3 regions of the Lysinibacillus sp. NPDC097195 genome follow, and region 3 is predicted to be linked to each of the others. Evidence: a T-box and tRNA genes for the amino acid it is inferred to sense, from the RefSeq annotation. Region 3 holds a T-box; the other regions hold tRNA genes.
The links. A T-box is a leader RNA that pairs with one kind of tRNA and senses whether it is charged. The one in region 3 lies ahead of argS (arginine--tRNA ligase), so its partner is inferred to be a tRNA-Arg.
Positions count from the first base shown of each region.

Region 1: it encodes a tRNA-Arg, which carries the amino acid that the T-box ahead of argS (arginine--tRNA ligase) is inferred to sense. The anticodon was not compared.
Region 2: it encodes a tRNA-Arg, which carries the amino acid that the T-box ahead of argS (arginine--tRNA ligase) is inferred to sense. The anticodon was not compared.

Region 1 is NZ_JBIWDP010000002.1:100,944-111,423, reverse strand. Features, by position in the region: gene ACIQXI_RS14105 (S9 family peptidase) at 1-1,094, opposite strand, end outside; gene ACIQXI_RS14100 (TPM domain-containing protein) at 1,562-2,329, opposite strand; gene ACIQXI_RS14095 (LemA family protein) at 2,329-2,910, opposite strand; gene ACIQXI_RS14090 (spore coat protein) at 3,070-3,684, shown strand; gene ACIQXI_RS14085 (amino acid ABC transporter ATP-binding protein) at 3,731-4,453, opposite strand; gene ACIQXI_RS14080 (amino acid ABC transporter permease) at 4,450-5,154, opposite strand; gene ACIQXI_RS14075 (basic amino acid ABC transporter substrate-binding protein) at 5,247-6,044, opposite strand; gene ACIQXI_RS14070 (hypothetical protein) at 6,787-7,041, opposite strand; tRNA gene ACIQXI_RS14065 (tRNA-Arg) at 7,394-7,468, opposite strand; gene clpP (ATP-dependent Clp endopeptidase proteolytic subunit ClpP) at 7,777-8,364, shown strand; gene ACIQXI_RS14055 (HPr family phosphocarrier protein) at 9,020-9,277, opposite strand; gene whiA (DNA-binding protein WhiA) at 9,390-10,337, opposite strand; gene ACIQXI_RS14045 (gluconeogenesis factor YvcK family protein) at 10,428-10,480, opposite strand, start outside.
Region 2 is NZ_JBIWDP010000001.1:270,087-280,566, forward strand. Features, by position in the region: gene ACIQXI_RS01355 (hypothetical protein) at 1-584, opposite strand, end outside; gene ACIQXI_RS01360 (SDR family NAD(P)-dependent oxidoreductase) at 665-1,414, opposite strand; tRNA gene ACIQXI_RS01365 (tRNA-Arg) at 1,640-1,713, shown strand; gene ACIQXI_RS01370 (hypothetical protein) at 2,119-2,931, opposite strand; gene ACIQXI_RS01375 (zinc-dependent alcohol dehydrogenase) at 3,499-4,635, opposite strand; gene ACIQXI_RS01380 (spore coat protein) at 4,657-5,019, opposite strand; gene ACIQXI_RS01385 (hypothetical protein) at 5,032-5,241, opposite strand; gene ACIQXI_RS01390 (hypothetical protein) at 5,661-6,152, opposite strand; gene pnuC (nicotinamide riboside transporter PnuC) at 6,482-7,162, shown strand; gene ACIQXI_RS01400 (AAA family ATPase) at 7,159-8,160, shown strand; gene ACIQXI_RS01405 (NUDIX hydrolase) at 8,197-9,090, shown strand; gene ACIQXI_RS01410 (riboflavin biosynthesis intermediates N-glycosidase) at 9,087-9,644, shown strand; gene ACIQXI_RS01415 (hypothetical protein) at 9,686-9,970, shown strand; gene ACIQXI_RS01420 (DUF6508 domain-containing protein) at 10,026-10,439, shown strand; gene ACIQXI_RS01425 (hypothetical protein) at 10,426-10,480, shown strand, end outside.
Region 3 is NZ_JBIWDP010000001.1:1,076,052-1,086,531, forward strand. Features, by position in the region: gene ACIQXI_RS05555 (methyl-accepting chemotaxis protein) at 1-200, opposite strand, end outside; gene ACIQXI_RS05560 (DUF1033 family protein) at 326-607, shown strand; gene ACIQXI_RS05565 (cold-shock protein) at 827-1,027, shown strand; gene ACIQXI_RS05570 (YkvA family protein) at 1,232-1,711, shown strand; gene ACIQXI_RS05575 (hypothetical protein) at 1,823-2,104, opposite strand; gene ACIQXI_RS05580 (SHOCT-like domain-containing protein) at 2,115-2,504, opposite strand; gene ACIQXI_RS05585 (DUF2089 domain-containing protein) at 2,517-2,882, opposite strand; gene ACIQXI_RS05590 (S1C family serine protease) at 3,212-4,042, opposite strand; gene ACIQXI_RS05595 (hypothetical protein) at 4,101-4,712, opposite strand; gene ACIQXI_RS05600 (S66 family peptidase) at 4,772-5,767, opposite strand; gene ACIQXI_RS05605 (DinB family protein) at 5,996-6,466, shown strand; gene ACIQXI_RS05610 (hypothetical protein) at 6,521-6,904, opposite strand; gene ACIQXI_RS05615 (ABC-F family ATP-binding cassette domain-containing protein) at 6,986-8,590, opposite strand; T-box leader at 8,819-9,035, shown strand; gene argS (arginine--tRNA ligase) at 9,079-10,480, shown strand, end outside.

The DNA of each region.
Region 1 (10,480 bases), on a different contig from region 3:
TGCTTGTTATCTTTAGAGAAAGCAAGTGGCGTTACTTCATCCCCCGCTGCCATTTCAATAAAAGGTTTGAATTCGTCTTTTTCCGTGTCACGATATAGAATCATTCCTTCTACACCATCAGATACAACGGCTAAACGTATATTACCATCACGGTCTGCAACCCAATCTGAAATGTTACCAGGATTTTTTGCAACATGCTTTGTTTCGCCTGTCTTGACATTTAGCTTGTACACATCGAATACTGTTGCATCTTCTTTGTTCATCATAATTAAAATTTCATCTTTAACACCTTGTAAACTACTTAATATCCCAACTGTGACACCTGGATATGGTGTTAAATCTTTTTCTTCTGTTCCGTTAAATGTAGAAGAATAAATATGGAAGTTTTCATCTCCACCATTATCTTTAGCATAAAGTAATGTATCATCTTTCCAGAAGAAGCCAGCAATATCACGATCTTTAGAATTAGATACGCGAACAGGTTCACTATCATCATTCATTTTTTTCACAAAAACATTTGAGCGATTTTCCCATGCAGATGCAAACGTAATGTAATTACCATCTGGTGAAAGTTGATAACCGAAATTGCCTGGATTTTTCATAAAATCCTCTACCGAAATTTCTTTAACACCTTCGTTACTCGCACCATTTTTTATAGTTTTAAAAGTAGTAAATACTTTCATAGCATCTTGCTTTGTCAGAGTGTCACTATTTTCTGAAATACTATTAAATAAACCTAGCGTATTTGCTGTTGCCAAATAGTCTGCTAACGTTACTTCTTTTTCTTCTTTATCTAGCGCTCTGACTAATATTCGTGCCGCTTCATTACGTTTAATTGTATTACTTAAGTTTTGTAATTCGCCTTCTTTAACCCACTTATTCATCACTTCTTGACGCATTGATTCAGAACCATGTTGGAATGTTAAAGATGTTACAGCTAAATCAAGAAACTCTTGTGCTGTTAGGCGTTCCTCTTGAGCAATAGTCGTATTGCTAGAGTCATTTGCAGCGCGTACTTCATGTATGGAGACAGGATAAACAATTGAGGCAGTTAAAATAACTGCTAAAGATGCTGATAAAAATCTTTTATTCACAATACTTCCCCCTTATATCAATGTGCGTTATATCGTTTGTCGATACAAGAAAATTATACCAAAACTAGCACAATTGTCAATAATTGATAGTACTTATTTATTTATCCAAATTAAAAAGGACTCTCCTTAAGGTGAGTCCTTCCACTTTGCATAACATAGGCTTCTACATCGTAAAAATTCACTTCGCTTTCCACGGGCACGTCGTAAGCCACAACCCTCGCATTCGCGCGGATTGTTGTGTCTTACTTTGCGTGCGTTCCCGTAGGAGTCTGCGTGAATTTTTACTTAGTTATAAAAAAATAGCTTACTGAATTTAAAATACTTAAATACCTGGCAATAGTATGAGTCCTTTGAAAGATTCATTCTGCTATTATCGAGCTTCTATATCGTAAAAATTCACTTCACTTTCCACGGGCACGTCGTAAGTAAATTGTGTCGGTGCCAGGCACCGACACAATTCCACTCAATTAAAACTTTCGGCTTGCGCCACCGCCGGCAGATGAACCGCCACCAAAGCCGCCGAAGCCGCCGAAGCCGCCACCACTTGAACCGCCTCTGCCAAAGCCACCGCCGAAGCCTCCTGGATAACCTCCGCGCCCCCTAGAGCGTGGGCCACCTCCGCCATTGGAGAAAATAACGACCACGAGCACAATAATAACGATTAGCACAAACAGCCAATTGGGCATTGACTCATCCTCCACCGCTTGTGTCGGCATTTCACCATCCCAATTATATTCTGTTGCTACCGTTTGAAATAATGCTGCATAGGTCGCTTGAAATGCTTGATCTACCTGACCATTACTTGCAGCTGGATAAAAAGCTTCATCTAAAATACGACCTAACTTCCCATCTGGTAATGCTCCCTCTAAACCTTGACCGACGGCAATGACAACATCATTTTGTCCTTGCCCTTGCCCAAATGTAGCCAATAGCAGGACACCATTGTTTTTCTCTGCATCCCCAATACCCCACGCACGAATTAATTTAGTAGCATACATTTTGGCTTCTTGCCCGTGAATGCTATCTAGCGTGACAACCATGATTTCAGCACCAGTCCCTTGATCTAATTGTGTGGAATACTGATTCAGTTCATCTTTGACTTCAGGTGACAGTACATTGGCAAAATCATGAACATAGGTATTTTTCATTGGCGTCGGCAATTGTGCTTGCGCATTGTTGCTTGCTACAAGCCACATCAAACAAGCAACGAATAGTATGATTGGCAACCGTTTCATTATTGTTTACCTGAATCACTAAAATCAACTGCGGGTGCTTGCTCAGCCCCTGCCGCTGCCTTAAAGTATTGTTTTTGTTCAAAGCCAAATATGCTTGCCATGATATTACCAGGGAAACGTTTCACTGTTTTATTAAAGCCTTGCACTTCATTATTATAGTCTTCACGTGCTACTGCTAGTCGATTTTCCGTGCCCGCTAGTTCATCCATTAATTGACGGAAATTGGCATCAGCTTTTAAATTCGGATAATTTTCCACGACGACAAGCAATCGGCTAAGAGCACCATTTAACGCATCATTCGCCACCGCTTGTTGCTCCGGCGTTTGTGCATTGCCCATTTGTGCACGCGCTTCTGTTATACTGGCGATCACTTCTTGCTCGTGATTAGCGTATCCTTTCACTGATTGCACTAAATTTGGAATTAAATCATAGCGGCGTTGTAGTTGGTTTTCCACTTGAGCCCATTTTGAATCTACATTTTCCTCCGCTGTAACAAGACTATTGTATTTTGGAATAAATAATAAAGCTAAAACACCTAAAATAATAACGATTATGCCTACAGGTCCAAGTACTTTTTTCAAATGTGCATCCTCCCTTACCTTTCTGTTCTTATACCTCTAATGTGTTACAAAAAAACATCGCTATGCTAAATATATGCAAGCAGATTTATGTCGTATGAAACTACACATCCAAGACATACTAACTACTGCAACAAACTATATATTCAGGAGGCGTTTTTTTTGTCACAATCTTTTTACAATGAATCAAATGATGCAACAACACCTAACCAACAACAAAGCTTAAATCATGGTGGACACGAAGTAATGGACATGCATGAAACAATTGGCGAAATTATTGCGGGACTAAATCAATCCATCCTTTTACGTCCGCATGTAAAAGACCCAGAATTATTAAGCATTTTGGATAATCAATATAATTTCACACTCGGCATGTACAATACGATTGTGGAATCATTTAAAACAGGGCATGACCCATCTGTGCCAACCGGCCGTTATGAAATGCAAACAGGGAACAACTTCCAATATGGAATTAAACCAACTCAACCGAAAAAACCAATGCAAAATGCTGGCGAGATAAATGATGAAGTCATTTCTGGCTTCTTACTTGGTGCGCATAAAGGGTCAGCTAAATGCATGACTGCAGCAGCAACAGAAACAACAAACCCAGTTGTGCGTCGTGTTGTTGCAGATAGTATTCCCAACTGTATTGAGATGGCATACGAACTTTCGATTTACCAAAATAAGCATGGCTACTACCAAGTGCCACAATATACGCAACAAGATATGCGTGCAATGCTTGATTCGTTCACTACTACTACAAATCCTCTTCATTAAAAATAAAAAACCATTCATTGCTTATGCTTTGAATGGTTTTACTTCATTATAGAACTTTTCCTAAAAAGGCTTTTGTACGCTCATTTTGCGGGTTGCCAAAGATTTCTTCAGGTGTACCTTCTTCTACTATATATCCGCCATCCATAAACACTACACGATCGCCTACTTCTCGTGCAAAGCCCATTTCATGTGTTACGACAATCATGGTCATGCCTTCTGATGCTAGATTTTTCATAACGTCTAACACTTCCTTCACCATTTCAGGATCAAGTGCTGACGTTGGTTCATCAAATAAAATCGCTTTTGGCTTCATCGCCAATGCTCTAGCGATGGCCACCCGTTGTTGTTGTCCACCTGAAAGCTGTTCAGGGTAGCTATACGCTTTACTATCAAGACCAACCTTTTTCAAAAGTTCATGGCCTAGTTGCTCAGCCTCTGCACGACTCATTTTGCGAATTTGCATTGGTGCCATTGTGACATTATCGATGACATTCATGTGGGGGAATAAGTTAAATTGTTGGAATACCATACCAACCTCTGCTCGGATAGCATTAATATTTGTTTTCGGCCCATTAACTTTGACATCTTCTATATAAATAGCACCATCTGTCACTTCTTCAAGCATATTAATGCAACGTAAAAAAGTACTTTTCCCTGACCCCGATGGTCCAATGACACAGACAACTTGCTTTTCTTGAATTTCATAATCAATGCCCTTTAATACTTCGAGCTTACCAAAATATTTGTGTAAGTTTTCTATTTTAATCATCTTGCTTCTCTCCCTTCTGCTTTACGAGGGACATAGCTATTGCTGAATCGCTTTTCGATAAATGCGACTACTTTTGTTACAACATATGTTAATACTAAGTATAATAATGCTGCTACAATATACGGTTCCCAGAAACGGAAGCTCGCACCTGCAACAACTTTACTTGCATATAAAATATCAGGCGCAGCAATAACCGTTACTAATGAGGAATCTTTCAATAATGCGATAAATTCATTACCAAGTGGCGGAATCATCCGTCTAAAAGCTTGTGGTAAAATCACTTTTCTCATTGCTTGATTGTGTGTTAAACCAAGTGAACGTGCCGCTTCCATTTGTCCTTTATCAATGCTCTGAATACCTGCACGGAAAATTTCTGCATTATAAGCTGCACAGTTTAATACAAGTGCGGTAATACCAGATACCATATATCCTAGTGAATGACCAAAAATCGTTGGAATAACCGCTAAATGAATTAATAATATTTGCACAAGCATCGGTGTCCCACGGAATAAATCTACATAGAGTTTACATGGCCAATAAATGAATTTATTTTTAGAAACTTTCCCTAAACCTAATAGTAAGCCTAAAATAATACCACCAAAATAACCACTGAGCGTTAAAATGATTGTTACACCAATACCACGAATAAACATATCACGGTAGTTCCAAACTATGTCCCAGCGTAAATCAAAGATGTCCATTAGAACCCCTACTTTCCCATTCAAATTCTCTACAATAACGAGCTAATAAATCAAATGAGCCGCTAGCATTATTAAGCTAACGGCAGCATTCATTACTTAAAGTCCTTACCAGTAATTTCTTTTAATTTACCATTGTCTTTAATTTTTTGTAGACCTTCATTTAATAGGTTTAATAATTCCGTATTACCTTTCTTCACCATAAAGCCGTAATATTCTTTTTCGAATGCATCATCTTCCACTACTTTAAGTTTTGCTTTTGGGTTTGCTTTAATATATTCGTAGACAACTGCATTATCACCAATTGTTGCATCTACATTACCATTTAACATTTCCTGAATCGCTACAGGTTGGCTTTCGAATGCCATAATATTTGTGCTAGCATCACCTTGTAATTTTTTTGCAGCCATATGACCAGTTGCATTAATTTGTACGGAAATCTTTTTATCTTTTAAATCTGCTAAAGACTTAATTTTTGAATCTTCTTTCACAACAATTAATAATTGAGATTCATAATATGGCTCTGTAAAATCAAATGATTCTTTACGTTCATCATTTATCGTAATACCAGATGCACCGATATGTGTTTCACCATTTTTAATTGTTTGGAATACAGGCTCCCAACCAATATTTGCCCATTCCACTTTAAAGCCCATTTCATCTGCAATCGCTTGCAAAATATCGACATCTAACCCTACAATATTCCCTTTATCGTCAATCGATTCGAATGGTGCAAAGGTTGCCTCTGTTCCAACCTTGTATACTTTTTCATCTTTCGAGCCGCCATCAGCTGGAACATCGCCAGACGATGTATCTTCTTTTGTACCGCAAGCCGCTAACACAAGTGTAAATGCAGCCACGATCATTAATAACGTCCAAAACCGTTTTTTCATAGTTTTTCCCCCTAGACAATTAATAATTTTCCGAACTTATCGTTTTTCTATTCGGAAATGTTAGACTATTAGGTCAATTATAGTGTCAATAGAGTTGATATACAATACGGTTTCGTATAAAAGTGATTATTTTTTCATAAAAATGAATTTAATTATACAAAATGAAGAGAAATTATGTAATAAAAACAAAATACATGTCGAAAAATGTATACTTATGCAATTCCGAGATAGATTTTATGCGAATTTTAGCTAATTTTGTCCACAAAAAAAGAATCCCCTCAGATAGGATTCTTCTTTTGGGCTAGCACGCTAGCCTCACGTTCGTTATGTTCACTAAAAAAATTTTTGGAGTTTGTTGCATTTTGATGGTTTTGAAAGGCATAAAAGTGGGAATTAAACCTATGAGGCAAATTCCATCTATCCCTTTCTTTCTCCACTAAGCAGGCTGCTAAACCACTTATTGGGAGAATCAAGCTATAAAAAATCATTTAATCAGTAAAATGGTGCCCTTTGTAGGCTTAGTAAAAGTGCATAGTAAGGTTGTAACAACCTACATGAAAGAATCGCACTTAATACCTTTTAATACTTTACTAGTAAACGAAACCTTTAGCAAGTGCTAAATGCGTTTTGTTACTAAATAATTTAAATTGCTATGGTATTTTTATATTTGTAACATATATAGAAGAAAGTCACTCATTATTTTCACATGAGTGACTTTTTTTAAATATATGAAATGATTGCTTTAAGAAGCAATCGTATCCCTAAAAATACTTATTCCAAAAGCTAATACTGCACCAGCAAAAATCCAACCCATAGCATACTTTTTTAATCGGAAATTATTTATACTTATTACCAGGAAACAACTAGCCATTACAACTTGTTTCCAAATAGGTCCACCAAAGCTTTCTTTATTCACAATAAAGGAGTAAATAGTAAAAATAACTAAGCTAGCAAGTACTATTAAACCTAAACTTTTTAATACACTATATTTTTGCAAATCTATAGATCCCCCTTATTAAAGCTCTATATTAAAAAACCAATCACCATTAGCTCTTAAATGAACATTGGAGCAACTACGCTAGCATTACATGGTATATAATACCATTTTTAATTATTATATGTAATATTCATTGAAGATTAAAATAAATGGTTTAGTTTTCCACACAGACGGGTATCTTAATGAAGTACGCTATATGAGGGAATGAAAAAGATATCTATTTGTGTAGTGTGTTTCCTTTTCCATTGTCTTGTTGAAAGTGATGAGAAAAGAGAAAAAACCCTACAACCGTTGGTACAATAACGATTGCAAGGTTTTTCTTTTATATCATAAGGTTTTCTTACATGTAAAATGGCGCCCTCGGAGGGAATCGAACCCCCAGTGCAAGAACCGGAATCTTACGTGTTATCCATTACACCACGAGGGCAATTGTGCATAAAAAAAAAGTACTCACTCTAAGGCTTTACAGTAAAGCGTCATGTAGATAATCCTCGTTTCAGAAGCATACCTGCAAAATAGTGGATTGTACTTTAACTTACGACCTTTCTATTATACAAACGTATTGCTCACAATTCAACTATAATTCGCAATTTTTATTATAGATTTTATTTCTTTAATATCAGCGTTAATATTTGACCTTCCCTGACTATAATGTGTATGATAAGGTTACAACTGAAATATAATGGATTATTTCAGTAAAAGTATTCGAATTTAGCTTTTTAAGGAGGATTTAACATGAATTTAATTCCTACAGTTATTGAACAAACAAGTCGTGGTGAACGTGCTTATGATATTTATTCACGACTACTAAAAGATCGTATTATCCTATTAGGAAGTGCCATTGACGACAACGTTGCAAACTCAATCGTTGCACAGCTTCTTTTCTTAGAAGCAGAAGATCCAGATAAAGACATTTCTCTTTACATTAACTCACCAGGTGGTTCGATTACAGCTGGTATGGCAATCTACGATACAATGCAATTCATCAAGCCAAAAGTACAAACAATTTGTATTGGTATGGCTGCATCAATGGGTGCTTTCCTACTTGCTGCTGGTGAACCAGGTAAGCGCTACGCATTACCGAATGCAGAAGTAATGATTCACCAACCACTTGGTGGTGCACAAGGTCAAGCGACTGAAATTGAAATTGCGGCAAAACGCATTTTATTCCTTCGTGAAAAGTTAAATGGTATTTTATCAGAGCGTACAGGTCAACCTTTAGAAGTCATCTCAAGAGATACTGACCGTGATAACTTCATGACGGCTGAACGCGCTAAAGAATACGGCTTAATCGACCATATTTTTGTGCGTAACGAACGCTAATACAAAACCCGCTAAGTCCAAATGTCTTAGCGGGTTTTTTTTGTGTTTTTATGGTGCCAGGCACTCAAACAATTTCCACGCTAGCCATGTATACGGCGAATTACCGCTTACTGTGCTGAGCTAATAACGAAGTGAATTTTTCCGATTCAGGAGCCGATTGCTAAGTGCCAGGCACTCAAAATAATTTTACTCTCGTGCTATGAGCGTTTGAATACCCAAGTAAAAATCCACGTAGACTCCTGCGGGAACGCACGTAACGTAAGACGCAACAGCCGGCGCGACAGCGACGGTTGCGGCTTACGTCGTGCCCGCGGAAAGCGAAGTGGATTTTTACGCTGTAGGAAATTGCCGCCTTAGCGAGTTTTTCATTTGTCAGCAGAAGGTGCCAGGCACTGAAATATTAAATTCACCCCCGCTATGGTTTTTGAATACCCAAGTAAAAATCCACATAGACTCCTGCGGGAACGCACGTAACGTAAGACGCAACAGCCGGCGCGACAGCGACGGTTGCGGCTTACGCCGTGCCCGCGGAAAGCGAAGTGGATTTTTACGCTGTAGGAAATTGCCGCCTTAGCGAAAGCGCCGCCCGCAGCGGAAATCAACGGTGCAGAAAAAAAACTCTAAGTCCATGTGACTTAGAGTTCTTTATTTTTGCTTATTCTTCTTTTTCAATCAGCGCAGCTAATGATGTAACCGCTTGCTCTGCATCGCTACCTTCACTACTTAAAACAACCTTCGTACCTTTTGCAATAGCTAAGCTCATGACACCCATAATCGATTTAGCATTTACTTTTTTCTCATCTTTCTCAAGAAAAATATCAGCACTAAAACGATTTGCTTCCTGTACAAATAACGCTGCTTGTCTCGCTTGAAGCCCTAATTTTAATTTTACCTGGACTGTTTTCTCAGTCATTTGCGATTCTCTCCTTCACTACCGTTCATCTATTAGTATTATATTACCGCACTTAACAGCAGAAGAACAATAAGCGATTACGCATGCTTTCATATCTTTTTCAGATAAAAGCTTAACCGCCTATTTTTTCACCTCTTCTTAATGCCTCTGCTATTTCGTCTATTTTACGCAAGCGATGATTAACGCCTGATTTACTTACCGTTCCACTAGATACCATTTCACCAAGCTCTTTTAGTGTTACATCTTGGTATTCTACACGTAAGCGTGCAATTTCACGCAGCTTTTCAGGCAACTGATCCAAGCCAACTGAATTTTCGATAAAGCGAATATTCTCTACCTGACGAAGCGCAGCACCGATTGTTTTATTCAAGTTTGCCGTTTCACAGTTTACAATACGATTTACACTATTTCGCATATCCCGTAATATACGAACATCTTCAAATTTCATCATTGCTTGATGAGCACCAACAATATTTAAAAAATCGGAAATCTTTTCCGCTTCTTTTAAGTATGTCACAAAGCCCTTCTTTCGTTCAATTGTTTTTGCATTTAACTCAAATTCGTTCATTAAATCCATTAATGCTTCGCCATGCTCTTTATACAAAGAATAAATTTCTAAATGATAGGCAGACGTTTCTGGATTGTTTACCGAGCCACCTGCCAAAAACGCTCCACGTAAGTAAGCTCTTTTATGGCCACTCTTTTTAATTAGCTCTCTAGAAATCGTATGATTAAATTGAAAATCATCTGAAATAATGGCTAAATCAATAAGTAACTCACGTGCACCTTCTCGTACACGGCATATATATACGTTATTTTTTTTCAAACGCATTTTTTTACGAACAAGTAGTTCCACATTATATGGATATAACTTCTTCATAATCGTATACAGTCTTCTAGCGATTGCAGCATTTTCGGTTTGTACGTCTAAGCTTAATTGTTTGTTTGCAAAAGACAATGAACCATTCATACGAATTAATGCTGATACTTCCGCTTTCATACAAGAATCGTCCGCTTCTACTTGTGTTAGCTCTTTTTTTGTTTCTGAAGCAAATGACATGTCACGCCCCCCTTTCGACCTTTATTTCTATGTATATGTTCATCTTACCATATACAACAAGCATTCTTTAGGACTCTATAGTAGGCTTTCTTACTTTTTCCGTAAGATTTTCGCATAATCCACAAGCCATTGCGCAACATTTG
Region 2 (10,480 bases), 810 kb from region 3:
TCAAATACTTGCACATCCGTTTGATAATCTTTTTGAATCATCGTCACCGCTTCTTTTTTCGTTAAAGCTAGATGGCTATAAAACATTTGCTGTACGGCTTCTTTCGTCAAATAAGGATTAATCGTACTTAAAAAGACAGCAATTTCATCGGCATTACGATACCATTCCTTTTCTTTTGCAGCTGCTGTTGCTGCATCACCTTTATTCGCTGCTGTGACCAACTGTGCTGCAATAACTAGGTGCTCTTTGATTAGTGCTGCATAGCGATCGGCTATTTGATCGCCGTAAAATGGGCGCAGACAATTGCCTAAATCCGTCGCGTTGCGTAACAGACGTGCTTGCACAAACGGTAAATCAGGCAAACCGAAGACAATGCTAATAATCGTCATCCTCGTCCAATTGACATGCTCCATCCACAACAGACGATTCATCGCCATAAAATCAGATTCTGCTTTACTTATACACTTTCGATTATCCTGTTGCGGTTGTAAAAAGTGCCGAATAGGCGCCGTATACTGGTTGGATGGAGCAGTATAAAGGGCACTTAAAGAATTCCCGTAAGAGCCATTTGCATAAGGAAACACCGCATGTTCACTCCCTCAAAAAATTCATTCTATTGTAGAGTACTCGACGCGATCTTTTAATGTGCATAATTAAAGAGCGTTCATTCATCTTCATAAATCATTTTCTTCGTCATACCACCATCGACAGTTAGATTAATACCTGTAACAAAGCGATTTGCGGGATTTGTTAAATACAAACAAGCTAGCGCAACATCCTCCGGCATACCAACACGTCCAGATACATGTTGGGCATGATCAATCGTCCGTAACTGTTCATAATCCCCCGTTTCAATCCATCCAGGAGAAATACAGTTAACCGTAATTTGATCTGGCCCCAAAGAACGTGCTAAAGCATGTGTTAACGCCACAATACCGCCCTTTGAAGCGGCATATGCTTCCGTATGGGGCTCAGACATAAACGCCCGTGTAGAGGCTAGAGAAACAATGGAACCACCTTGTTCATTTGTCCGCATTATTTTTGCTGCTTCTCGCGAACAAAATAAAACACTCGTTAAATTAGTATGCAACATATCTTGCCACTGCGCGAACGTAATATCATATGGAGATACGTGTTGAAACTTACCCGCATTATTCACTAAAATTGTAATCGTACCAAAATGTTGAACTGTTTGTACCATTAAGGCGACGATATCCTGTTCTTTCGCAACATCCGTCTCAATAAATAACACCGCATAACCTTGCGCCTGCAATTCATGCGCTAATTGTTTCCCAAGCGTTGCATTGACATCTGCTATGACCACCTTAGCACCACGCTGTGCATAGGCCTGCACAATGCCTTTACCAATGCCTTGTGCACCACCTGTCACCACTACAACAGATTGTTCAAACATACGCATACCTCCTCTTTTACGTTTTCATTATTTTAGCAAAAAATGTGATTGTACTGTATTAAAAGCGCATAAAGAAAGATATAGATTCATATAATAAATGGGTATATAATAGATGCAAGGCAAACCTTGCCTTCATAGTAAAATTAATGTTGACTTTATGTTATAAACGACATATAATAAATATTGTCTTTCCTAAGAGAAAAGTTATTTAGGAAAACACATCATGTCTCAGTAGCTCAGCAGGATAGAGCAACGGCCTTCTAAGCCGTCGGTCGGGGGTTCGAATCCCTCCTGGGACGTTTTTAGCAAAACGTAGATTGATTTTAAACCAAAAAGAAAAACGCTTAAAACCTTGAGAATACTGGGTTTTAGGCGTTTTTCTTTTCTTTTAAAGATTTCAAAAATCGCATAGAAAAACATATAAAATATAAATTAGGTAACAAAATGTAAACAAGGTGAACAAAAAATTAGGATGAATAAATGTTAATTGCAATTTCTTCATCGCGTTTTTCCAATTCTTTTAGTATGAGTGAATAATTGTCCAGTGTTGTTTGAATAATTGAGTGTCCTAATGACCCACTGTCATTACACACCATATTGTAAATCCTTCGAGCTCTTAAAACTAAAGTGGAAAATTTCCTAACTAATTTATTTAGATAAAAATAAGAAGCCACTCTATTGAGTGACTTTATCCAATGTGATTCTTATTCTATTCCTAACTCAGCCTTTACTGAAGTGATTACAACTACAGCAGACAACATCCGAGAATCAGCAGAAGCGATATCTGATTTTATTTTATCCATGTGAGAAGGAGAATAGTTACCTTCATCAAACATTTTCATAGATTTTTCCGCAGCCATTTGTCTACTTACAGCAGCATAGCTAAGGTCATTCATAGCGCCTTTAAGTGATTTTTGGTGTTTTTTAGATAAACCCTCAACAGGAATATTATTCATATTGGTGCTTAAATTTCTGTAATAATTTTTTAAGGCTTTCATATTTTCATAAGCTTTATATATATCTGTATTTCCTGCACTTATCGCTTCAAAAGTAGGTTGCCACACATCATTCCAACCTTTATCATAAGAACTTGTAAGTTCATTGATAAATGGTTGGGTATTTGTTTTAAAATATTCTACCTGTTTTTCAGTTTCCTTCGCTTTTTCTTTCTCTTTAGCCTCAGCTTCTTCTTTAGCTTTTTGTGCTGCTAAGGCTTTTTCTTCAGCTTCTTTAGCTTCACGTGTAGCCTTTTCTTCTGGTTTCTCTTTCTCCTCTTCTTTAACTTTAGCTACAGTTTCCACTTTTTTCTCTTCTTTTTTAGTAGTTTCTACAGTGTCTGCCGTAGCTGCAAAGCCTATAGTTGTAACGATTACAGCGGCAAAAGAAATACCACTGAATTTCAGCATTTTCTTCCCTTTCATACCATCCTTCTTTACAAATGCAATAACTGACCTAACGGCAAACACAGGTAAAGCCAATAAGCTAATTAAAAATAAAATCATAAATAAATTATCCATATAAAAATCTCCCTTCATATCCATTTTAGGGAAAATGTTGTTAAAAGTATATATGAAAAAACAGACAACCATTTAGTTATCTGTTTACTTTTTTGTTATATTTTGTTTTATATTCTAATAAGGAGTTATATTGGAATTTTACTAAGCATATTTTTGCTACTTTCTCTAATTCAATCACTTTAAAATCGACACTGCAAATTTTATTAGACAAGTTTTGTAATGATGTCCCAAGTGCTTCAGCTACAGTTTTTCCTGTTTTAATTAGTGGGATTTTGATTTCTTCAGTTTTACATAAAATAACACCATCTTTCAATTTATATTGTTATTTTAATTAAAAATTACATGATGTTAAATGGGCAGAAGAATAAATATTAAATACTACACAGAAATAGGTTGTCTAAAAAAAAGTAGGGTATAAAAAAGGTAAACATTATAGTCATTGATTTATCAATGTTTTTGTCCAAGGACGTCTAAAGGTTCAGATAGAACAAGTTTGAACCAACTAAAAAGCGCTTCAAATCCTTTAATATCAAGGGTTTGAGGCGCTTTTCATTTTTACCGCTATATTTAAGGTTTCAAAACCACTTTAATACAGTCTTCCTGTTTTGTATCGAATATTTCATAACCATGTTTTGCTTTTTCAAGAGGGAGGACGTGTGTAATGATATCTCCGGCATTCACTTTACCGTCAGCGATTAAGTTATAGACATGAGGCATGAGATGAACAACGGGGGCCTGTCCAGTACGAATTGACACATTACGCTGGAAAATATCTCCGAGTGGGAAGGCATTGTATCGACCACCATAAACACCGGTAATTTGGATAGTGCCGCCTTTACGTACTGCTTGACTGGCAGTGACAATGGCGCCCATAGCACCACTTTGGAGTTTTACGCCACTGGCCAGAAATTCGAGAGGCGTCATTTTTCCGCTCATCCCGACACAATCAATGACAACGTCTGCACCGCCTTTGGTGATCTCTTTTAAATATTCACCACAATTTTCATGGTCTTCAAAATTAACGATTTCAACGTTATTTGTTTTCTTTGCATGTTTAAGACGATACCCAATATAGTCAACTGCGATGACTCTTTCGGCACCTTTCAACCAAGCAAATTTTTGTGCTAATAGTCCAACGGGTCCGCAGCCAAGAATAACGACAGTATCACCTTTCTTTACTCCGGCATTTTCTACACTCCAATAAGCAGTAGAGGCAGCATCGGCAAGGAGCACAAGACTTTCATCAGGCACTTCGGATTGCTCTGGAATTTTGAACGGAATAAAATTGCCATATGGAACACGCATATACTCTGCCTGTCCTCCCGGAAAACCGCCTGTTGTATCTGAATAACCAAAATAAGCACCCATTTCGCCATTATCGTTTGCATTATCACACTGACTTTCTAATTCATGATTGCAAAACCAGCATTCACCGCATGCAATATTAAAAGGGATGATAATTCGGTCGCCCTTTTTAACCTTTGTCACATCCTTGCCAACTTCTTCTACAATGCCCATCGGTTCATGGCCAATGACATAGTCCTTTCCGATATTCGGAATCATTCCGTGGATTAAATGCAAGTCTGACCCACAAATGGCAGTAGTCGTTAAACGAACAATAATATCATCAGCTTTTTTTATTTTAGGATCTTGTACTTCTTTAACCTCAACATTTTTTATACCTTGAAAAGTGACAGCTTTCATTATAAAATCCCTCTTTTTCGTTTATTTTTTCGGTGGAGTAGGGAACAATCCTTTTCGATTCATGTTTTTAGGGAATAAATCCAACTGTGCAATACTAATCGCATTTTCTGCAGATTTAATATCCAATTCTTTTTGCCCTTCTAGATCATAAGGTTTTAACCATTCTTTTTTTACCATCAGCTCAGAAATTTCGAAATATAAATCAACCATGACATCGAGTTGAGTTCTTAGGATTTTTTGAAGAGCAGGGGAAGCTGTTTCTGTTAAGGCAATGGAAAGATTTCTAATACCGGTCTTTGTTGTAAGTAAAAACTCCAGAGCAACCCCCGAATCAGTTAGCTCAGGCATGCCAATTGAATTGATAGGATCTAAATAGTCTTTCATAGCATTGTCCTCCTAATATTCTAATTCTGATTTAGAGTAGAGCTTAACCATAGCAGTGAGTGCTGGAGTCGATAATTTTACATTTTTATCTAATAATGCTCTTAAATCGTCATCAAAGACCACACCTTGACTCAGTTTCGATTTAAGTAAACTTGTTGTCATAAAGTTAATGACTTCATGAAATTCCATTGTTTCATGAAGCGCTAATTTTTTCTCAAACACGTCATTTGCACCTCCAGTTTTTTCTTTAAAAAGTTTGCCCTATAGCAAGTCTATTTATACAAATTCGCTATAGAACTGTATTTCTAAAACTATATTGATAGTAAGAATTTCAAATGTTAAATGGCGATATTACCGTGATAATATGAAAAGAAAAATATATTGGTATAAGACGAGGGTAAGTCAATGACCACAATTTAATAGGAAAAAAGGAGATGTGCCACAGTCGATACTATACTTCCTAGTCAGCTGCGAGTACGAATGAAAAAAGACTTGCAACATGAAGTTAAGTCATGCATACAAGTCCATTATTTGGCACTTAATATAGTGTTTCTATCAATCAAATGATCACGGAGTAAAATCCAGTTGTATTGAATAGTACGAACGAAATGCTAAATAGCGCTAGCTTTGAGTACCGTTATTCAACCTCGTAAGAAATGTTCAATGTTTTTTTGGACGACTGCTGGGGGAATGAGTTGGATATGTTCACCTTTAGCGTCGCATGTAAAGATGCCTTTGAAAACTTCGGGCATGGCATCGTATTGCTTTTTTAACTGTTCATTAAAGTTATGAAAACAGTTATAAGAATAGTTGTCTAGCAAGTAAGGGATTAAAAAAGCAGATCGTAAAATTTCATATTCCTGATAATTATATGGGGTACTTTCCGGACGCTTTTGTAAGATTTCCAACATTTTTTTCATTAAAAGGGTTACCTCTTCTTCACTTGCAAAGGCAGCATAACCTCTAATGGCAGTCAGCCGCATATCTAAATAACGTTCCTTTTTATAAGCTTTTAGAAAAAAGTCCTTTCCGTCCTCTGGTAAGTCAAATACTAATTGCTTTAATAACGTATTACGTTTGGCAATATCCTTCGTATTCAAATAAGTTTCCATTTTTGAGCTTTTATCATCCATCTAATCTACCTCCATTGCTGAGCTTGATAGTTCGATTGCTTCGAGCGTTCCAATTTCCCCTTTTACACATCCTCTTTAGTATAACTGGTATCATTTCCAAAGTGTACCATGTGAAGAAGTAAGTATGGACGTAGCGATGAAACGGTTTTGAGACGATTTATGTCCCCATATTGCACCATTACCAAATAATAAAAATCATCATCCTACAAAAAAACAGGAAATATTTTCTTGACCTTTGCAAGATTTTCTGTTAATTTTGATAGTAACAAAATGTTATTAACAAAATGATACTAAGAAAAATTGCTTTATCAAAAATGGAGGGATGCAAGATGAAGAAGATAGTAGGAAGCTGGAATGTTTTTGAAATGACATGGTTAGTGCTGTTTACTGCAATCGCTGTCGGGTTTACGGTGATGTCAAAGGATTCCTTATTTGGATTTACAGTTTTTATTACCGGTGTGTTATGCGTAGTGCTTGCGGCGAAAGGCAACTTGATGAGTTATGTATTCGGTATGTACAATACGGTCGGTTACACGTATTTGGCTTTTATCAATGGTTTGTTTGGAGAGGTAATGCTAAATTTACTATTTTTCGTTCCGATGAATGTCATTGGCTTTTACATGTGGAAAAATAACCGCCAAGAAGATGGCAAGCTAGTTATGCGACAACTGGATCCAAGAGGATTGCTGCTAATTGGTATGGGCAGTGTGATCGGCTGCTTGCTAATAGGCTTTGGGCTGTCATTCATTCCAGGTCAAAATTCGCCTTACATCGATGCAACTACGACAGTGCTTTCTATTGTAGCGACGATATTAATGGTTCGAAGATTTAAGGAACAGTGGCTAGTTTATATCGTGCTAAATCTTTTCACAGTGTTGTTGTGGGTGATTCGGATGCTGGATGGTAGTGGTGATGGCTTGCTGATGATAGTGATGTGGAGCGCATATCTGGTCAACGCGTTTTATGGATACTATACTTGGAATAAAGTGGTTAAGGAGGTGGCGCTATGAAAACGCTAGGACTTACACTGGGGAAGTTTGCCCCGCTGCATAAAGGGCATCAGTTTATGATTGAAACGGCGTTACAAGAGGTAGATGAATTGATCGTCATTATTTACGAAACGACGGTCAGCCCAATTCCGCTTCATATCCGAGCAAATTGGATTCGCAAGCTCTATCCGCAAGTGCGAGTAATCGAAGCTTGGGATGGTCCAGACGGCTATTCGGATGATAGAGAGCATGAGATTCGGGAAGAGCAGTATATACTCGGTGTGCTGAACGGGGAGCAAGTAACGCATTTTTACTCAAGTGAGTTTTACGGTGAACATATGAGCGTCGCTTTGGGGGCGGTAGATAGACGAGTGGATGAAGCGCGCGAGCTAGTGCCTATTTCAGCAACGATGGTTCGTTCCAATCCTTATAAATACAGAGATTTTGTTAGTGATATTGTATATAGAGACTTAATTACGAAAGTTGTTTTCGTTGGCGCCATGTCCACAGGTAAGTCGACAATTACTGAAGCACTTGCTCAGCGGTATGGCACGACGTTCGCAAGCGAATATGGTCGTGATTATTGGACTGAACATCAAGTGGACCGCCGAATTGCCTTTGAAGCGTTCGATGACATTGCGGTCGGTCATATTGAGCGTGAAGAACAGGCATTGCTGGCTGCGAACCGCTATCTTTTTGTCGATACGAATGCCATTACGACGTATATGTTTGCACAAGATTACCACGGCAAGGCCCCGGATTTGTTAACAAGGCTCGCTTTAGAGAATGCTCAGCGCTACGATTTGTTTTTCCTATGCGATGACGATATACCTTATGATGATACGTGGGACCGCAGCGGAGATCAGAAGCGGCATGTTTTCCATAAACAGATTATCGCTGATTTGAAGGAGCGACGGATTCCTTATATTACGCTACGAGGAAGCCTGGAGGAACGTATACACAAAGTTGACGAAGTACTGGCGAAGTTTGCGCCCTATGGAAACTATTTCGGAGAGTAAAAAACTTAATGCATCAATATAAAGGAGGCAAGTCAATTGGATTTGTTAGATAAAGATGGACTGACAGAACGTGAATTTTTGCAACAGTACAAGGTAGGAGACTATGAGCGTCCTTCAGTGACGACGGATATGGTTATTTTTACTGTGACGGAAGAGGAGGCGGACAGTTATCGCAAACTACCGGAAAAAGAGCTACGCGTTCTACTGATTCGTCGTGCAGGGCATCCTTTCATAGGCAAATGGGCGCTACCTGGGGGCTTTGTCCGCTCAAATGAGACGACGGAGCAGGCAGCAGTAAGGGAATTACAAGAGGAGACGGGCGTAGAAGACGTCTATTTGGAGCAGTTGTATACCTTTAGCGATATTGGGCGTGACCCAAGAACGTGGGTGATAAGCTGCAGCTACATGGCTTTGATTAATAGCGATAAGTTGGAACTAAAGGCAGGCGATGATGCGGTAGACGCTGCCTGGTTCAAAGTCACTTATCGACCACTGAAGGAAGAAAAAGTGCTAATTGAGGACGGCTACATGAAAACGCTGGAATACGAACTTATATTAAGGAGTGAAGAAGAAGAACTTTCAGCGGTCGTAGCAAAGACAATTACTGCGAAGACGACATCGACTGGTACAGATTTTAAGATTGTCTCGAATGAAGGATTAGCATTTGACCATGCAAAGATGATTGCCTGTGCTATTGAACGGTTGCGGGGCAAAGTAAATTATACGGATATTGCACTGCATTTAATGCCGAAGTTATTTACTTTAACAGAACTACAGCAAGTTTATGAGGTCGTGTTGGATAAAGAACTGTTGAAGGCGGCATTCCGACGTAAAGTGGCCGATCTTGTGGCGGAGACTGATCAATACACCGAAAATGCAGGGCATCGGCCATCTCGCTTGTATCGGAGAAATTGGGAGGATGAAGGATGATTTACAAGATAGATGAATTAAAAATAGCATATAGCAAGGGACAAAAGTTTAAATTTTTGTTTTTTTGGGGGCATACGCCTTCTAAGGTCGGGATTGTCGATAAAAGCTGCTTCAGTCAATGGTGGATGTGCCCGTTTACAGTAGAAGGAACGCAATATTCTTGCGCCGAGCAGTTTATGATGGCTGAGAAGGCAAGGTTGTTTGGGGATGACGAAATGCTTGCGTCTATCCTTCAAGCGAAGCATCCAAAAGAGATGAAAGCTTTTGGGCGTGCGGTTCGAAACTTTGACAAAGCTATTTGGGATAAGGAATGCTATGGCATTGTCAAAAGAGCAAGCTTAGCGAAATTTTCGCAAAATCCGCAACTGGCTGATTATCTTAAATCAACGAAGAACCGCATCCTAGTCGAAGCAAGCCCGAGAGACCGTATATGGGGAATAGGTATGGGTCAGTCGAATCTAGATGTGGAGAATCCAATGAAATGGCGGGGCACAAACCTGCTAGGGTTCGCGCTGATGGAAGCGCGAGACGAGTTGCTAAAGCATGAGAAGTAAGGATTACGGTAAGAGAAAATAAAGAAAGGGTGGTGTTGACCTTGAGATATACCGAATATGTCCGTTTAAAAACAGGAAGATACCAATCTGTCGGCAAGTTTGGCGAAAGTATTTATGCCTATGAGGTTTTAACAGGGGTAACAGACTCCCCTGAGTACCATCAAATTTCGAAGGCGGAATTTGACTCATTTGAAACATGGACGAAAGAGGATATTTCAGATCTAAAAAAACTGTATGACATCATTAACCGCCCAGTTATATGTAGCGGTTATTTAGGGAAAGAGAAATTGGATACGTCACTTCTTCGTGATTTAGAAAATGAATAAAGGAAATTGCTGTTTAGAACTATGAATTCCTAAAATTTGAATTGAGGTGAATAGGTTGTCGCAGCTTCCAGAAATAAACAATGAAACGTTAATTAAGTTAGTTAAATTTCTTGATTTTTTCCAAAGGCTAGACGCAATGCCGAGTGAAAACGAAAAAAGGAATATGCTTGCATGTGAAGAAATCCGACAATTTCACGATGAACTATGTAATACAGATTTTCTCATTGTATTCGATTGGAAGAGTTGGTTGCATGAAAATGAAGCTTTTAAGCAAATTGCAAATGATTTAGAAGAGCATGTTATGAAAGCAGATTTAGCTTCACTTCGAAAATTGATGACCAGTTATATACGTGGAGATCGATTTACGGAAGGACTATTTGAAGGCGTCATTATCAATGGACATGTAACAAAGATACTAACAAGGCTTAAAGAATTAATGGAGAGGGGGGACACAAATGAGTATCAGTAAAGCACAACAATGCAATTTAAATATATGGTATAACTTACCAT
Region 3 (10,480 bases):
GTTAAATAATGTTTAAAAATGGCGTTAATAGAAGGCGTAATATCTTTTAATTTGGAATAGAGGGCTTTTAAGTTTTCTTCATCATGTGAAGTAAAGTGATTAAAAGCCAAAGTCTTATGGAAGCGACCTGTTGCATGTAAATTAGTACCGCGCTGTAACAGTTCTTCTAGCTCGGCCTTAGGTCGAATACTTGAAAACATAAAAAATACCTCCAAAAATAATGAATAATAAGGTAATAATAGCATATAGCAGGGTGTTTTAATAGACATTTCAGGAGCGTTTGCTAAAATTAGAATATCTTATTACAGCAAGGAATGTGGCAAATATGTATACAATACTTTACATGAAAGCTGATTATGAGCCTTGGTGGAAATTTGAAGGCTGGGAAGCTTTTATTCAAACGAAAGAAACGTTTGACACAAAAGAACAATTTGAACAAGCATTACAACGGAAATTGAACCATTTCCGATCAGCATATGAACATGAAGCAAGTAAAGAAGGGGGATATTGGGCTTTTTGGTCAGAAGATGAAAGTTTTTATTGTGAGGCTTGTGATGATGATGCCCAAGTATATCATGGCATAATGGCTTTTGAAGGGAAGAGTTAAATAAATTTTCAAATTAATTAAAAAAACAATTTTCTTTATTTGACAAAATTATGAATGGTGGTATACTTAACTTAACAATTTAATTGCTTCACCGGTAACAAGGATTCACATATTACAAAAAGTGATCGCGTTAGTTCGGTACTCTTTGTAATATGTGAATTTTTTTACGTTGAAGAAATTACATATTGTTCACTTTTATTTTTTTGGAGGTTTTTTTACATGAAACAAGGTACAGTAAAATGGTTTAACTCAGAAAAAGGTTTTGGATTCATCGAAGTTGAAGGTGAAAACGATGTATTCGTACACTTCTCAGCTATCCAAGGCGAAGGTTTCAAAACACTTGACGAAGGTCAAAAAGTGGAATTCGAAGTTGTAGATGGCAACCGCGGACCACAAGCTGCTAACGTAACTAAACTTTAATTCTCAGTAATTAAAATTACTTTCGTTAAAAAAAAGCACCCTATTTTCTTAGGGTGCTTTTTTTGTATGGCTTTTGAGCTAGTTTTATTATAATAAGAGTAGTTTTTTACAATTGATATTTCTTTTGATCATATATTTAATGACTTAGCGGGTTAATTTATTGCTTTTTGGGTAATAGGTATAGAGAGCGAAGGAGGAAGAGCGATGGAAAACGACGAACAACAATTGAATGAGCAGGAGCAAAAAGATTTTTATCAAAAATTACGCCAAAAATTAGTTGATTTTCTTGCCTCCAAAACAGGGAAGAAGCATAAATACGCTGATTATTTGTTATTTGTACCTGATATATTTCATTTATTAATTAAAATCGCATCAGATCCTGCGATTGACTCGAAAAGTAAATCATTAATTGGTGCTACAATTGCCTATTTCATTTTCCCAATGGACTTTTTACCTGAAGGAATATTTGGTTTTGGAGGCTTTCTTGACGATTTATTATTGGCCACATTTGTACTTAATTTAATGATTAATAAATGGGGTGCAACAGTGATTGAGAAACATTGGACAGGGGATAAGAAATTGCTCGAAGTTTTACAGAATATTACTGAAACGAGCAATCAGTTATTGCAAAATATCCCTGTAAAATCAATTTTCACAAAATATGTACGCAATAAATCAAAATAATTTTATTATGTTAACTTGAATGGTGAGAAACAATGAACAATCCCTACTTAACTATAAAGTAGGGATTGTTGAATAGCTATAATATTTATCATCAAAGTGGGCAGTTGTGAATTATAGTTTAACCTTAACTTCTGTTCCGTCTTGTGCTTTCACATCGACAAGTACAATTCCCTTATAGGTTTTCAGTTCATTCACAATAGGTTGGAGCGTTTTTTTCTCAATACGGGGGATGGAAAAGTCTATTTTTTTTCTTTCGAAGTGCTCTTTTGTCCATTTGTTCGCCATTTGTTGCACAAACTTTGAACATAAAATCGAAATAGCTATATTTAAAAATACATATGGAACGGGTATCGTAAAATATACGCCTTTTGTCTTTACTTTAACTTGCATCATAAGCAAATCTCTATTCTATAATCACTGAAACGGTATCACCGTTCGCAGATTTAATATCAACAATTTGGCCATCTAGTTCATTTTCAATGGCTTCAATAATGAGGTTGATATCGATATCTTTCACGTATTTTTCCGATTGTGGAATGCTCGCAGCAATACTGTGTCCAGCCATTAACACGACTTTGACAAGTTTGATTGGCAAATTCACCGTAACATTATCATTTTCAGCTGATACTACGCGGATTTTTAATGTCTTATCTAAATACTGCGTTGTTTTTTCTAACGAAATATTGGCTGTTTCTTCTTTATCTTTTAATGCTTGAATCAGTTCAGATCCTTTATCTGCATCAATTTTTCCTTCTTGAATCATCGTTAACACTCTTGAAATTTCATCTTTCATTTTTAGTTCCTCCTATTCCTCTTTTAAAATTTTTATGGCTTCTTCTGGCGTAATTTCGCCATTTTCCAGCATCGTAACAATTTTTTTCTCATCTACTTCGTGTTTCTTTTTTTGCACATAGCCAAGGGCAGAAATAATTTCTGTTAATTTTCCTCGAACTGTTGGATAGGATATGCCAAGTTCCTTTTCAACTTCCTTAATATTCCCTCTACAAGTTAAAAATACTTCCACAAAATGAAGCTGATCCTTTGATAACGAAGCTAATTTGGATAATTCAAATTCATTTTCAATCGTCGTGTGACAATGAGCACAATGAAGCTTTGTAATTTTTAAAGTTTTACTACATACAGGACAATTCGTAATTACTTGATACGCCATAATTTAGTTCCTTTCTTTTATTTAAATTGATTATACAATAAGGAATTAATAAAATAAACAATAAAACTTAATTATTTTAATTGCGATTTTAAAAATATTAATTTTTAAATAAATAAAATTAATTTCAGGTTAGGAGACGATTGCGTTGATTTCTTGTATGATCGTTTAGCAATCGCTCGTTATTAAGTAATGCAGCTGCTTCCTCGTTTAACTAAAAGCAAGCCCAACCACTATGGAAAGTGGAGGGCTTATATATTGTTAAGCGTAAGATAAACGTTAAAGGCTTCAAGCACAGTCAATCACTTCTTATAAGTGAGCAGTTTGCAAATTTATTGTGAGGGTACATGGATGAATGGCTGTATATTTTTTTGTAAAACAGATACAGGTATAAACAAGCCTACTCGTCCATACGGTTCCTTTTTCATTGTGGCAAAAATAATGCCGATTACTTCTCCGTCGCTATTTAGAACAGGGCTACCACTATTGCCTTTGTAGACAGGAGCTTGCATCATCATAACGGGCTCTTGCCAACCTTCAAGTTTGGTTGCTTGTAGGAATGTCCCTTCATTTGCAATACCGGTAAAGGCTAGTGGATTACCTATGAAATAAAGAGCATCATCTTCTTGATAAGTAGGGTTATGTGCAAGGTTTAACGAGGGAAGATTAGTCCCTTTAACTTGTAGAAGTGCTAAATCAACCTCAGGAAAGCTTTCAAGTAATTGAGCCTCCATTAGCCCTTGCTCAGGGAAGACGACTGATAATGATAGCGCGTTCTCAACAACATGGGCATTTGTTACAATAAGACCTTCAGATGAAATAGCAAAGCCTGTCCCCTTACTAGATCCGGTTGATATCTCAACAATTGCTTTTTTATAGGTTTGAATATCTTCTTGAGCAGATAATCGACTCGAAACCTTAATAAATTCTATAGCAGGTATGGAGTATATTTGAAAAATAAGTGCAAACGTATTAAAAAATAGTACCAATGCCATACACCACATAATCCACTTAAATAGAGGTTTTTGTTTTTTCGGCTTTTGACCATTGAGACGTCGTGCACGTTCCTCGGCAAGCGCTTTTTGTTGTTCAGCAAGTACAAGTTCAATGAATTCTTCTTCTGTTAATGCTTCTTCAGTCGAGTGCTTATGTATATCGCTCATAATAGCTCCCCCCATCCTTCAGAAAAAAGGCGCCAAATAAGACGCCTGTTTCTACAATTTATTCGATTTTTTGTAGTGTGGACGTAATAATAAATGATGTTTGATTCGTTGTTACCATTTCGTCTTTTATCTGGATAAGGCCCATACCTTTGGCAAAATATTTAGTCGTCGTGATGGTGTCTGTTATTTTACGAATCTCCATGACATCGTGGAAAGTATTATATTCAGTTGTGATTGAAGCTGTTGTCGAAAGAATTTCCCAGCCATTAAAACGACTACCAACTTTCAAAGGTAGTTGTAGAATCGTTTCAATAACTGGAAACATGGCTATTTCTTGTGCTGACGGTAAGGTAGGTGTTTCATCGACTGCCTCCATATAGACAAGTTCGATAGCAGCGTTCGTCATCCGATAGACTTTTAACAATGTGACACCACCATTGTTTTCAATTTGTGCAATTGACGATTCATCGATGTAAGTTGTCTGAAGTGTGTAACTAGCAAATTCATTACCTTCTCCTTGAAAATAGGCAGTGGAGCCATCCGGTGGAAAATAGGCAGCGAGAATACTAATTAATTGGCTCGTAGTTGCTTGTTGTTGTTCGGTTTGCGTTGGTGTACTACAACCAGCAAGAATGATTGCTAGAGAAAATACGAAGCAGATTCGTTTCATAACCAGCTCCTTTAGCAATTTTCTTTAAGTATACGTGAATAGAAGATTAGATACGAATATTAAGAGAACCAGTTTTCTAAAAATATGATACGCTGATTTGTTGCATCTACTTGGACACGTAAACCAAGTGGCATTGCGTGCAATGGATGCGTATGGCAACAATCTACATCAGCTAAAATGGGTATAGCTAGCCCATCTAATTGCTCTAAAAGAACATCATAAGGTTTTCGTCCAGTTCCTAAATCATCGTATTGCTCATGTTTGCCTAAAATGATTGCAGCGGCTTTGTCGAAGAAGCCATGTAGTTTCAGCATGGCGAAGTTTTTTTCCACTATCGCAATGGATTTAGATGTGTCTTCTAACAGTAAAATATCTCCTTGTTTAATTTGCGGAAAGTAGGGGGTACCGATAAAGCCATACATCGTATTAATATTTCCACCGATTAAGCGACCTTCTGCACGCCCCTGTTGAACGGTTATCCAAGCATTGTCATGTTGCGTTTTTTCAGCTGTCTTTTCAAGCCAATTCAAGCGGTCGTCCGTCCACATAGGGGGTAGTGACATTTCATATGGAATGGCCACGGATTGCATAAAAAGATCTTTAAAATATTGTTCCGTGTCATGGACGAAAGGTGGATATTCACCAAATGTGGATGCTACAGAAGGGCCATAAAATACTGGAATGCCAGTCTTTGCATAGATGGCAAGTAAAATAGCTGTGACATCTGATAAGCCTACAATCATTTTAGGGGATTGTTGAATCGCAGCATAATCTATATAAGGCAACATACTGTTTGCATTCGTGCCACCCATAGTTGGTAAAATCATTTTGACTGTCGGGTCACGCAATAGTTCGTTCAGCTCTTGGGCGCGCTCTTTTGGTGTCCCAGAACGATACGTATCATGCTTGCCCGTAAGTGAACCTTCTTTTATTGTTAAGCCAAGTGCTTGTAATCGTGCTTTGCCACGCTCATATCGAGCTCGTGCAATAATGGAAGCGGGTTTTGAAGGCGAGTAAATACCAATTGTATCGCCTTTTTTTAATGGGGAAAACATACAATACCTCTTTCTATTAATGTTGTAGCCCATTATACATGAGTAGAGAAAAATAGGGGTGAACGAGAAAACTTGGTGAAAGAGATGTTACAACTAACGAAAATATAGAACTTTATTAGAATAGTAAAATTAAAATAATATTTTTATGTAAACTTAATTCAGCAAGCTTGCGATACATTGAGGAATTGTCTATGATAATGAAGAGTTACAAAATGGGGGGACGATTATATGTATCGACAAGTAGATGATTTTTTAAATGAATGGACAATTGCAGCAAATGGCACTGTTCAAGTACTGAAAGCAATGACAGATGAAACGTTAAGCCAAAGTATTGTAGAAGGTCATAATTCACTTGGCTGGTTAGGCTGGCATTTAGTAGGAGCGGCAGGCTATTTTAGTTATTTAGCAGGTTTAACGGTGCCAATGATCCGTCAAGAAGATCCAGTTCCAGCAAGTGCTGCTGAAATCGTAGCCACTTATGAAAAAACAGCAAACAGTATTAAAGAGGAAGCAGCAAAGCTTTCAAAGGAAGACTTATTGGTGGAAGTGAAAGGTTTTAATGGACCTATCACGCGAGGCGCATTATTACGTGCACTAATCGATCATCAAACACATCACCGTGGTCAAATGACCGTGTTATTACGTCAAGCAGGTTTAGCTGTACCAGGTGTCTTAGGACCAACAAAAGAAATGCAATAATTGTAACAGACGGCAAATACGCAAAGTATTTGCCGTTTTTCAATATTAAAATGACTACTTGATGACTTTCTTTTCAAAAAAATCCTCTGGAAATAAATCATCTTCATCAATCTCAACATCTGGACAACGTGTAAAAACTGACTTAAACGTATCATTATCGATAAGGTAATCAATTAGTTGATAAATTCGCTCTCGACTTGCGATATCTATTAAAACCATGTCACTTGCCGAAAAGTAGGCGCCTTCCATATTTTCACCTGTTTCTTTATAGCGCTCTGTCAAAGATATGACGTTTTGATAAGTGAAAAAACTTGCCAAATATTTAGAGCGATTAGGGAAAGTTACAATGACATCAAGGTTAGTATTTTCGATGTCCCATTCACCTTCAGACCAATTTTCTGCTTCAATCCATATATGCATATAGCTATTATGTTTCATTTATTACGCTCCATTGCTCTAAAACATAAATAACTCCCCCAAGCGAGTGGGGGAGTGGAATCAGAGTTGTTTAAAGATGGATTATTTTAAGCCTTGGCTATCTTTCCACTCTAAAAACTCATCATATGTTAATTGTTTATCTAAAATTGAACCATCTTCACGAATTTCGATGACACGGTTGGCAATCGTTTGGATGAACTGATGGTCATGCGATGTGAAAATCATAGCACCTTTGAAGCGGATTAACCCTTCATTTAGTGCTTGAATTGACTCAAGGTCAAGGTGGTTCGTTGGTTCATCAAGTAAAATAACATTAGCTGTTGCTAACATCATTTTTGACAACATACAACGCACTTTTTCTCCCCCTGATAAGACAGAAGGGGATTTTTTTACTTCTTCACCAGAGAATAGCATACGACCTAAGAAACCACGAAGGAAGCTTTCTGTTTCGTCATCAGGTGAGTATTGACGAAGCCATTCTACTAATGATTTTTCTGAGCCTTCGAAGTATTTATCATGATCATTTTCGAAGTAGCTTTGAGAAGTTGTCACACCCCATTTAAATGTACCAGCATCTGCTTCTTTTTCTTCCATAAGGATATCAAGAAGTGCTGTTTTTGCCATAGGGCTACCTAGTAATACGATTTTATCGTCTTTATTCATTGAGAAGCGAATATCTTTAAATAATGTTTGCCCATCTTGACTCGCGGTTAAACCATCAACAGTTAAGACATCATTACCGATTTCACGGCCGATTTGGAAGTTGATAAATGGATATTTACGGCTAGATGGTTTAATATCATCAAGCTCAATTTTATCCAACATTTTTTTACGTGATGTTGCTTGTTTTGACTTTGATGCATTGGCAGAGAAACGAGCAATAAACGCTTGTAATTCTTTAATTTTCTCTTCTTTTTTCGAATTTTGGTCTTGCGCCATTTTTTGCGCTAACTGAGAAGATTCATACCAGAAATCATAGTTACCCACATATAATTGGATTTTAGAGAAATCAAGATCCGCAATATGCGTACATACTTTGTTCAAGAAGTGACGGTCATGGGATACAACGATGACTGTGTTTTCAAAGTTAATTAAAAATTCTTCTAACCATTGAATTGCTTTTAAGTCAAGGTGGTTGGTAGGCTCATCCAGTAATAGAACATCTGGTTGACCGAATAAAGCTTGTGCTAATAATACTTTGACTTTGTCAGAACCTTCAAGGTCACCCATTAACATATAGTGAAGGTCATCTGAGATGCCTAAACCGTTTAATAGTGTTGCAGCTTCTGATTCAGCTTCCCAACCGTTTAGCTCTGCAAATTCACCTTCTAATTCAGCAGCACGCATGCCGTCTTCATCAGAAAAATCTTCTTTTGCATAAATTGCATCTTTTTCATTTTTTACGTCATATAGGCGTTTGTTACCCATAATAACGGTATCAAGCACTGTATGCTCGTCGTATTCAAAGTGGTTTTGTTTAAGGACAGATAAACGTTCGTCCTTACCCATAGAAACATTTCCTTCTTGTGCTTCAATCTCACCAGAAAGAATTTTTAGGAATGTTGATTTTCCTGCACCATTTGCCCCGATTAAACCGTAGCAATTCCCCGGTGTGAATTTTATATTTACGTCTTCAAATAGTTTACGATCGCCATAGCGAAGACCTACATTACTTACTTGAATCATGCAAGTTCCTCCTTTTTTCACAATGGCTCTAGTATATCATGAAATATGTTCCATAGTCTATAAACATTATGACAGCAACGTTTTCAGTCAATAGTCCGCCTATCTTATAGAGCAATTTCTATGACTACCACTTCCTGTTCCTATTAAAATTTGACTTAAAGCCTAATATTTTAGGCATAGTTGACTTTGAAGATGGGATAATGTAAGATATTGCAAAATTGAAAAATGTTACATTCTAAGAAAAAGACAGTAATTCATTTTGTGCTGCCAAGCGAGTTAGGGACGGTGTGAGCCTAATGCAGAACATTTGAATGAAACGCACTTTGGAGAAGTTTCCCGAACAATTAGTAGGGATTACCGGGGCGTCACCCCGTTATCAATTGAAAGTGGTCATAATAATGGCAACTAGAGTGGTACCACGGGAATCTATGCTCTCGTCTCTTATGGAGACGGGAGCTTTTTTTATTGTTGAAAAGGAGGAAATCAAGATGAATGTAGAAATTGCAACAAGCTTAGCTAAAGCGTTAAATCAACAAGTAGAAGTAACTGAAATGGCAACATTACTAGAAAAACCTAAACATGCAGATGTAGGTGATTTGGCACTACCATGTTTTAAGTTAGCGAAAATACTTGGGAAATCTCCTCAAACAATCGCAGCTGAAATTGAAAAGAACTTGAAGTGTGACATGATACAGTCAGTTACCATCGTAGGAGGGTATGTGAATTTATTTTTCAATCAATCACTTATCACACAACAAGTATTAAAAAAGATTAGGAAAGAACAACGTTTATATGGCACGAATTTAACTAACAAAGGCAATGTGGTGTTCGATTTTTCTTCACCTAATATTGCCAAGCCCTTTTCCATGGGGCATTTACGCTCAACGGTCATCGGCAATGCGCTCGCTAATCTTGCCGAGAAAAATGGCTATCATGCCATTCGTATTAACCATTTAGGGGATTGGGGAACGCAGTTTGGGAAATTAATTGTTGCCTATAAATTATGGGGACAACAGCAAACCATCGCAGCTGCACCGATTGAGGAATTGTTGAAAATCTACGTGAAGTTCCATGAAGAAGCTGAGCAAGACACTTCGTTAATTGAGCAAGCACGTGCTGCATTTAAAGCGCTAGAAGATAAGGATGAAGAAGCGCTTGCACTTTGGCACTGGTTTAGAGAAGTATCTTTAGATGAATTTAAAGCACTGTATCAGTTGCTTGGCATTCATTTTGATGCATACGATGGGGAAGCTTTCTATAATGATAAAATGCAAACGGTTGTAGATGAATTACAAGATAAAGGTTTGCTGACACTTTCTGATGGTGCGTATGTTGTAGAATTAGAAAATATGCCCCCTTGTATTATAAAGAAAACTGATGGTGCGACATTATATGCTACACGTGATTTAGCAGCAGCATTATATCGTATTAAGCATTATCATCCTGAAAAAATATTCTATATTGTAGGACATGAACAAACGCTGCATTTCCAACAGTTATTTAGTGTGCTAGAGAAAATGGGCTATGACTGGGCACAAAATTTACGTCATGTAGCATTTGGGATGATTCTAAAAGATGGAAAGAAAATGTCAACGCGTAAAGGGAAAATTGTCTTACTACATGATGTGTTGACTGAAGCAATCGAAACTGCAAAACATAATATTGAGATGAAAAATCCTCAATTACAAAATAAAGAGGAAGTTGCAAAGCAGGTCGGGGTAGGGGCCGTGATTTTTAATGATTTAAAAAATGACCGCTTACATGATATCGACTTTTCCATTGAGCAAATGCTGCATTTTGAAGGAGAGACCGGACCCTATATTCAATATACGTATGCACGCATTCACTCTATTTTAGCAAAAGCTGATGTCCAATTTGATGAGACGTTTT